One region of the Geodermatophilus sp. SYSU D01180 genome, then DNA from elsewhere that is predicted to be linked to it. Evidence: riboswitches for the same ligand, from Rfam matches in the RefSeq annotation. Region 1 holds a riboswitch; the other holds the start of a gene.

Region 1 (4,365 bases):
GCCTGCTGGGTGGTCTGGGTGCCGATCTGGTCGGCGGTGGCCGCAGCGCCCGAGGCGAGGAAGAACAGCCCGGCCACCCGGTCGGGCAGCGCGACCGCCCACTCCAGCGCCCGCATCCCGCCCATCGACCCGCCGACGACGGCGGCCCAGCGGTCGACGCCGAGCGTGTCCGCGAGCGCCGCCTCGACCAGCACCTGGTCGCCGACGGTCACCTCCGGGAACCGCGGGCCCCACGGCCGGCCGTCGGGCGCGGTCGAGGACGGGCCGGTGGTCCCCTGGCACCCGCCGAGCACGTTGGCGCAGACGACGAAGAACCGGTCGGTGTCCAGCGCCGCGCCGGGGCCGACCAGCGACGCCCACCAGCCCGGCGTCGGGTGGCCGGGCCCCGCGGGGCCGGTGACGTGGCTGTCGCCGGTGAGCGCGTGCTCGACCAGCACCGCGTTGCCGCCGTCCGGGGCGAGCGTGCCCCAGGTCTCGTAGGCCACCCGGACGCCGGGCAGCACCCCGCCGCGTTCGAGCCGGACCGGTCCGTCCAGGTCGAGGAAGAGCCGGTCCCCGGGGGGGTCGCCGTCGCGCCACCCGCCGGTGCGCGGCGGGGTGCGGGACGCCGGGACGTCCCGCACCCCGCCCACGTCAGGCGCCCTTGGCGGCGCGGAAGCCGGCCTCGAGGTCGGCGAGGATGTCCTCGATCCCCTCCAGGCCGGCGGCCAGGCGCACGAGGCCGGGCGTGACGCCGGTGGTCCGCTGCTCCTCCGGCGTGAGCTGCGAGTGCGTCGTCGACGCCGGGTGGATGACCAGGCTGCGGACGTCGCCGATGTTGGCCACGTGGCTGTGCAGCTCCAGCGCCTCCACGAAGCGCTTGCCCGCCTCGACGCCACCGCGGATCTCGAACGCCAGCACCGCGCCCGCGCCGCGCGGGGCGTAGCGCTGCTGGGCGGCGTGCCACGGCGAGGACGGCAGGCCGGCGTAGTGCACCGACTCCACCTCGTCGTGCGCCTCGAGGAACTCGGCCACCCGCTGGGCGTTGGCCACGTGCCGCTCCATGCGCAGCGACAGCGTCTCGATGCCCTGCACGACCAGCCAGGCGTTGAACGGGCTGATCGCCGGGCCGAGGTCGCGCAGCAGCTGCACCCGGGCCTTGAGCGCGTAGGCCGGCGCGCCGAGGTCGGCGTAGACGACGCCGTGGTAGGTCGGGTCCGGCGTGGTGAAGCCGGGGAACCGGCCGCGCGTCCAGTCGAAGTTGCCGCCGTCGACGATCACCCCGGCGATCGCGGTGCCGTGGCCGCCGAGGTACTTGGTGGCCGAGTGGACGACGACGTCGGCGCCGTGCTCGAGCGGGCGCACGAGGAACGGCGTGGCGATGGTGTTGTCGATGATCAGCGGCACACCGTTGCGGTGCGCCACCTCCGACACCGCGGAGATGTCGAGGACGTCGCCCTTCGGGTTGCCGATCGACTCGCCGTAGAACGCCTTGGTGTTCTCGCGGACCAGCGACTGCCAGTTCTCCGGGTCGTCGGGGTCCTCGACGAAGGACACCTCGACGCCGAGCTTGGGCAGCGAGTGGTGCAGCAGGTTGTACGTGCCGCCGTACAGCGACGCCGAGGCGACGACGTGGCTGCCGGCCTCGGCGACGTTCAGGATCGCCAGGGTCTCGGCGGCCTGGCCGCTGGCCACCGCGAGCGCGGCGACGCCGCCCTCGAGGGACGCCACGCGCTGCTCGAGCGCGTCCTGCGTCGGGTTCATGATCCGCGTGTAGATGTTGCCCATCTCGGCCAGCGCGAACAGGTCGGCGGCGTGCTGGGCGTCGCGGAACTGGTAGCTGGTCGTGGCGTAGATCGGCAGGGCGCGGGCCCCGGTGGTGGGGTCGGGGCTGGTCCCGGCGTGGATCTGCCGGGTCTCGAAGCTCCAGCTCTGCTGGTCGGGCACGGCGCCGTCTCCTCTCGCTCGCGGAGACCCCGCGGCGCACGGAGGGCTCCGTCTTGCCGCGCGGCGGGCGCCGCGCGGCCGGCTCTTCCCCTGGGAGCACCTCGGACGGAGGAGAGGTTGCCGGGCAGCCAGCCAGGTACTTGTCGCTGCCTCTCGTGAGCCTGCGCGGAACCCTAGCGCCAGGTCAGGAGGCGCCGGGCCGGGGGTGCGCGAGAGCGGCCGCGGCGTCGTCGGCGAGGCGGGCGACGAGCTCCCCGGCGGGCAGCGCCTCGGCCAGCGCGTACGCCTGCCCGGCCCACATGCTGACCGCCTCCGGGTCGCCGGCCTGCCGGGCCGCGGCGCGCAGCGGCGTCGTCAGGTGGTGGACCTGCGGGTAGGCGGCCGGGGCCGCGGCGGTGTGCTCGGCCAGGAAGCGGTTGACCAGCCCGCGGGCGCGCCGGCCGCTGAACGCGCGGGTGAGCGCCGTCGGCCGGCCGCCCCCCAGGGCCGCCCGGTGCGCGGCGCCGGTCCCCGCCTCGGGGCAGAGCAGGAACGCGGTGCCCAGCTGCGCGGCCTCCGCCCCGGCGACGAGCACCGCGGCCACCGCGGGGCCGTCGACGATCCCGCCGGCGGCGACCATCGGCAGGTCCACCGCCCGGGCGACCAGGCGCAGCAGCGGCAGCAGCCCGTACTCGCCGGCCCCGTCCTCGTCGCGGAGGCCGCCGCGGTGCCCGCCGGCCTCGACGCCCTGCACCACCAGGGCGTCCGCACCGGCGTCGCGGGCGGCCACGGCGTCCTCCGGCGAGGTGACCGTGACCAGCACGGTGGCGCCGGCGTCGTGCAGCGCGGCGACCATGTCGGGCCGGGGCAGGCCGAAGGTGAACGACGCCACCGGCACCCGCTCCTCGGCGAGGACCGCGACCTTGGCCTCCCACGCGTCGTCGTCGGCGCGCGGCTCGCCGAGGTCCACGCCCCACCGCCGCGCCTCCGGCCGGAGCCGCTCGGCGTAGCGGCGCAGGGCGCCCTCGTCGGCGGGCGGCCCGGGGACGAAGACGTTGACGCCGAACCCCTCACGGGTCCGCGCCCGGACGGCGCGGACCTCCTCGCGCACCGCCTCCGGCGTCCGGTAGCCGGCGGCGAGGAAGCCCAGGCCGCCGGCCTCGGACACCGCCGCGGCCAGCTCCACCGTCGACGGCCCGCCGGCCATCGGCGCCTGCACGACCGGTCGACGCAGCCCCAGCACCATGCCGGGCATCCTGCGCCCGCGGCTCAGGCGGGGGTGAGCCGGGCCAGCACCTGGTCGAGCGCGACGCGGTCGCCGGGGGCGACGAGCAGGGCGACGACGCCGTCGGCCGGCGCGCGCAGCGTGTGCTCCATCTTCATCGCCTCGACGACGACCACGGGGTCGCCCGCGCCGACCTCCTGACCGTGGGAGGCCGGGGTGGCGATCACCGTGCCGGGCATCGGGCTGGTCAGCTCGGGGGCGTGCGCGGCGGCGTCCGGCCGCAGCACCGGCCGCCGCGCCCGGCGCAGCGCCCAGTCCGCGCCGCCGGCGTGCACGAACAGCGCGTCCCCGTCCTCGGCCACCCGGCAGTGCGACCGCACGCCGTCGCGCACCAGCGCCAGGCCGCCGTCCTCGGGTGCGCAGCTCAGCGGGCCGGCGTCGGCGCCGTCCAGGCCGGCCCGGGCGGCGGCGGGCGTGCCGGTGAGCGTCACCGTCCGCTGCCGCCCGCCGGCCTCCAGCCGGACGATGAACGGGGCCGACGGCGCGCCCGCGCGGAAACCGGTGGGCGCGCTCCACTGGTCGGCCGGGTCGGCGGCGGCCCAGGCGGCTAGCCACACGTGCGCGGCGGCGGCGAGGACGGCGTCGTCGGGGACGGCGGGCGGCTCCCAGGCGGCGGCGAACCGGTCGAGCAGCGCGGTGTCCAGGTCGCCGGCGCGGACGGCGGGCTCGGCGAGCAGCGCCCGCACGAACCCGACGTTGGTGGTCACGCCGAGCACCGCGGTCTCCGCGAGCGCGCGGTCCAGGGCGGCCAGCGCGGTGGCGCGGTCGGGGCCGGCGGCGACCACCTTGGCGAGCATCGGGTCGTAGTCGGAGCCGACGACGGTGCCGGCGGCGATGCCGGAGTCCACGCGGGCGCCGGCGGGCTCGGCCAGCGCCAGCACCCGCCCGCCGGTGGGCAGGAAGCCGCGGGCGGGGTCCTCGGCGTACACCCGCGCCTCGACCGCCCAGCCGGTCAGCGCGACCTCGTCCTGGGTGAAGGCCAGCGGCTCCCCGGCCGCCACCCGCAGCTGCTGCTCGACCAGGTCCAGCCCGGTGACCAGCTCGGTGACCGGGTGCTCGACCTGCAGCCGGGTGTTCATCTCCATGAAGAAGAACTCGTCGGGCCGGTCGGCCGAGACGATGAACTCCACGGTGCCCGCGCCGGTGTAGCCGACGCTGCGGGCGGTGGCGCAGGC
Region 2 (4,365 bases), on a different contig from region 1:
CCCCAACGGCGCGGGCAAGACGACCTCGCTGCGCATGCTCATGGGGCTGATCCGGCCGAACTCCGGGCGGATCACCGTGTTCGGCCACGCGGTCCGCCCCGGCGCCCCGGTGCTGTCCCGGCTCGGCTCGTTCGTCGAGGGCACCGGCCTGCAGCCGCACCTCTCCGGCCGCGACAACCTGCGCCTGTACTGGGCCGCCACCGGCCGCCCCGCCGAGGACGCGCACATGGAGGAGGCGATCGCGGTCGCCGGCCTGGGTGCGGCCATCGACCGGCCGGTGCGCCGCTACAGCCAGGGCATGCGCCAGCGGGTGGCGATCGCCCAGGCCATGCTCGGCCTGCCCGACCTGCTGGTCCTCGACGAGCCGACCAACGGGCTGGACCCGCCGCAGATCCACGCCATGCGCGAGGTGCTGCGCGACTACGCCGCCACAGGCCGCACGGTCATCGTCTCCAGCCACCTGCTCAGCGAGATCGAGCAGACGTGCACCCACGTGGTGGTCATGGCCAAGGGGCAGAAGATCGCGCAAGGGACCGTGGAGGAGATCGTCGGCACCGGCGGCGCGGTGCTGGTCGGCCTCTCCGACGACGCCGACGCCGACCGCGCGGCCGCCGTCCTGTCCGGGCTGCCCGGGGTCGCCGTCGAGCGCACCGACGAGGGCCTGGTCGCCGACCTCGGCCCCGAGACCTCGCGGGCGGCGGCGCTGCAGGCGCTGGTGGCCGCGGGCGTCGCCGTCGACCAGTTCACGCCGCGCCGCCGCCTGGAGGACGCGTTCCTGGCACTCGTGGGGGAGTCGTGACCGCGACCGAGCACGTCCAGCCCACCGGCGCCGTCGCCGGCTACCGGCCCGAGCGGACGCTGCGGCTGTCGGTCGAGCTGCGGCGGCAGTTCAAGCGGCGCCGCACGATCGGCGTCTTCGTGGCGATGGTGGCGCTGCCGCTGGTGCTCATCGCCGCGCTCCAGCTCGGGGCGAGCGAGGACGCGCAGACCAACAGCCGGATCAACCTGGTCGACGTCGCCACCGCCAGCGGGCTGAACTTCACCCTGTTCGTGCTGTTCGCGACGACGTCGTTCTTCCTCGTCGTGGTCTACGCGCTGTTCTTCGGCGACACGGTGGCCAGCGAGGCGCAGTGGGGGTCGCTGCGCTACACGCTGGCCACGCCGGTGCCCCGGATGCGGCTGCTCCGGCAGAAGTGGCTCGCGGCGCTGGTCCAGTCGGTGGGCGCGCTGCTCACCCTCGCCGTCGTCGCGGTGGTCGCCGGCGGCCTGGCGTTCGGGTTCGGCGAGATCGAGACGCCGATCGGGGTGACCCTGTCGCAGGGCGAGGGGTTCCTGCGGCTGGCCGGGATGCTCGGCTACCTCGCCGTGCACCTGCTCGTGGTCGGCACGCTGGCGTTCTGGCTGTCCACGATCACGGACGCACCGCTGGCCGCCGTCGGCGGGGCGGTGTTCACGACGGTCGTGTTCGCCATCCTCGACCAGGTCGAGCAGCTCGGGTCGATCCGCGACTGGTTCCCCACCGCGGAGGAGTTCGCCTGGACCGACCTGCTGCAGACGCCGGTCGACTCCTCGGACCTGTTCCGCGGCGTCGTCCAGTCGCTGGTCTACGCCGCCGTCTTCACCGCGCTGGGCTTCCGCCACTTCGCCCGGCGCGACGTCACGTCGTAACGGTCGCCCTACCGGGCGACGCCGCGGCCAGGAGCCGTCCCCAGCGCCGCGGAGCCCTTCCGTCGCGCCTGCGCGGACCCCTCCGGGGCCCACTCGGCACGACCCGCTCACAGGCTCGCTCGGACCGCCTCGGCCCAGCCGACGCCCATCGGCTCGGTGGTCACCGACACGTTGGGGACGGCGCCCAGCAACCCGGCCATGCCGTCGACCTCCGCGCCGTTGGCGGTGATCCACAGCCGGCCGACGGCGGGCGCCATCTCCAGGTCGCTGGCGCTGTCGCCGATCGCGACGGCGTCCGCGGGGTCGACGCCACGCCGGTCGAGGTCCCAGGCGATCGCCGCGCCCTTGGAGATGCCGCGCGGCATCAGGTGGTAGACGCGGGCCAGCTGCCCCTCCGGCGCCAGCCGCAGCCGGGCCGAGGCGGGGATCGCGCCGTTGTCCTTGAGCGTCAGCCAGCCGAACCCGCGCTCGGCCAGCCACGCGTCGACGGCGAGCGGGTCGACGAACCCGCGCAGCAGCGCGTCGCCGTCGTGCGTGGTGTGCCAGGGCGCGTGCCACTCCAGCCGGCCGGGGTGGGCGGCGCACAGCGCGTCGACGACGCCGAGCTCGGCCATCACGTCCATCGGCGTGCGGCCGGCGTACTCGGCGGGCAGCTCACCGGTCAGCTCGTGCCGTTCCCGGCCGCCCTTCCACGTCACCAGCGAGCCGAGCTCGGCTATCGCGCCGTCCGCGGCGAAGATCCGCCCCGCCTCGGTGACCTGGTCGGCGGTGCGCCCGCTGACGATCACCAGCGCGACCCCGGCGGTGTGCAGCTCCAGCAGGGCCGCGGCCGGCTCGGCCGTGGGGGAGCCGTCGGCGGCGTGCCAGAACGACCCCCGCGGTCCGACCATCGTGCCGTCGAGGTCGGTGTAGACGATGCGCGCAGCCACGGCGCCCAGCATGGCCGGGGCCGGGGGCGGTCCCGGCAGCCGGGTAGAGTCGGGCCCGTTCCACTCATCCAGAGGGGCAGAGGGACACGGCCCGGTGAAGCCCCGGCAACCGCGCTCGCGACAGCGGCGAGAGGTGCCAATTCCGTCCCGCGCGGCTCGACGGCCCGACGCGGGGAAGATGAGGAGGTAGTCGTCGCATGACCCTGACCGCTCCCGGTTCGCTCCAGGCCGACTCCGCCGCAGGCGGCCCGGTCCCGCCCAACCCCGCCCGCGGCCTCGTCTGTCGCAACTGCGGCGCCACCTTCGGCCTCATCGCCGAGCACGCCTGCGCCCAGTGCTTCGGCCCGCTCGAGGTCGACTACGACCCCGAGCTCATGCGGCAGGTCACCCGCGAGCAGATCGAGGCCGGCCCGCAGGACATCTGGCGCTACGCCGCGCTGCTGCCGGTGGGCCAGGACCCGGCCGACCGCGTCTCCCTCGACCCGGGCATGACCCCGCTCGTGCGCGCCGACCGGCTCGCCGCCGAGCTCGGCATCACCGGCGGGCTGTGGGTCAAGGACGACTCGGCCAACCCCACCCACTCGTTCAAGGACCGCGTGGTCAGCCTCGCCGCCACCGCCGCGAAGGGGCTGGGCTACCGCAAGATCGCCGCGGCCTCCACCGGCAACCTGGCCAACTCGGTGGCCGCGCACGCCGCCCGCGCCGGCCTGCCGTCGTTCGTGTTCATCCCGTCCGACCTGGAGCCCGGCAAGGTCGTGCAGTCGGCGGTCTACGGCCAGACGCTGGTCGCCGTCGACGGCTCCTACGACGACGTGAACCGGCTGACCAGCGAGCTCGCCGAGACCGACGAGTTCGAGGACACCGCCTTCGTCAACCAGAACGTGCGGCCCTACTACGCCGAGGGCTCCAAGACGATGGGCTACGAGATCGCCGAGCAGCTCGGCTGGCGGATCCCGGCCCAGGTCGTCATCCCCATGGCCTCGGGCTCGCTGCTCACCAAGGTGGACAAGGCCTGGCGGGAGCTGGTCGAGGCCGGGATCGTCGCGGACACCGAGTGGCGGGTCTTCGGCGCCCAGTCCGCCGGCTGCGACCCGATCGCCACCGCGTTCGACAACGGCTGGGACGTCGTCAAGCCGGTCAAGCCCACCGGCATCGCGAAGTCGCTGAACATCGGCAACCCCGCCGACGGCCCGTACGCGCTCGACGCCATCCGCCGCACCGGCGGCGCCGTCGGCCGGGTCGGCGACGAGCAGATCGTCCAGGGCATCCGCGACCTCGCCCGCACCACCGGCGTCTTCGCCGAGACCGCCGGCGGCGTGACCGTGGCGGTGCTGCGGCAGCTGGTCGAGGACGGCCGGCTGGACCCGAGCCGGGAGACCGTCGTCCTCAACACCGGTGAGGGCCTCAAGACCCTCGACCCGCTGCTGCCGGTGGTCGGCCCGACCCACCGGGTGGAGCCGTCGCTGCGGTCGGTCCGCTCCGCGGGGCTCATCGGCTGAGCCCCGCGGCGGGGGCGTAGCCTCGCCGGCGACGTCGATCCGGCGGGTGACATCTCCGCCGGATCGTCCCGAGTCGTGTGTCCAGGATCTCCCCACGGCGGCGTGCCTGTTGTACCGTCTCGCGCGGTCGTCAGTTCCACGCACGTGTCCGACGGGCGGAAGAGCTGTACCCCGGTCCCCGGATCACGGGGACCGTCCGCACGCACCAACGTGGGAGCACACGTGGCACAGGGCACCGTGAAGTGGTTCAACGCCGAGAAGGGCTTCGG

The links. A riboswitch is a leader RNA that binds a small molecule or an ion and turns the genes downstream of it on or off. The one in region 1 is predicted to bind S-adenosylmethionine.
Region 2: another riboswitch for S-adenosylmethionine. It lies ahead of thrC (threonine synthase); the one in region 1 lies ahead of ACI8AA_RS21460 (bifunctional o-acetylhomoserine/o-acetylserine sulfhydrylase).

The regions. Positions count from the first base shown of each region.
Region 1 is NZ_JBJGZH010000034.1:12,382-16,746, forward strand. Features, by position in the region: gene metX (homoserine O-acetyltransferase MetX) at 1-632, opposite strand, end outside; gene ACI8AA_RS21460 (bifunctional o-acetylhomoserine/o-acetylserine sulfhydrylase) at 634-1,926, opposite strand; SAM riboswitch class IV at 1,971-2,087, opposite strand; gene ACI8AA_RS21465 (NAD(P)H-dependent flavin oxidoreductase) at 2,111-3,151, opposite strand; gene ACI8AA_RS21470 (acetyl/propionyl/methylcrotonyl-CoA carboxylase subunit alpha) at 3,175-4,365, opposite strand, start outside.
Region 2 is NZ_JBJGZH010000008.1:97,130-101,494, reverse strand. Features, by position in the region: gene ACI8AA_RS09845 (alpha/beta fold hydrolase) at 1-799, shown strand, start outside; gene ACI8AA_RS09840 (ABC transporter permease) at 796-1,668, shown strand; gene ACI8AA_RS09835 (HAD family hydrolase) at 1,776-2,597, opposite strand; SAM riboswitch class I at 2,659-2,782, shown strand; gene thrC (threonine synthase) at 2,795-4,096, shown strand; gene ACI8AA_RS09825 (cold-shock protein) at 4,319-4,365, shown strand, end outside.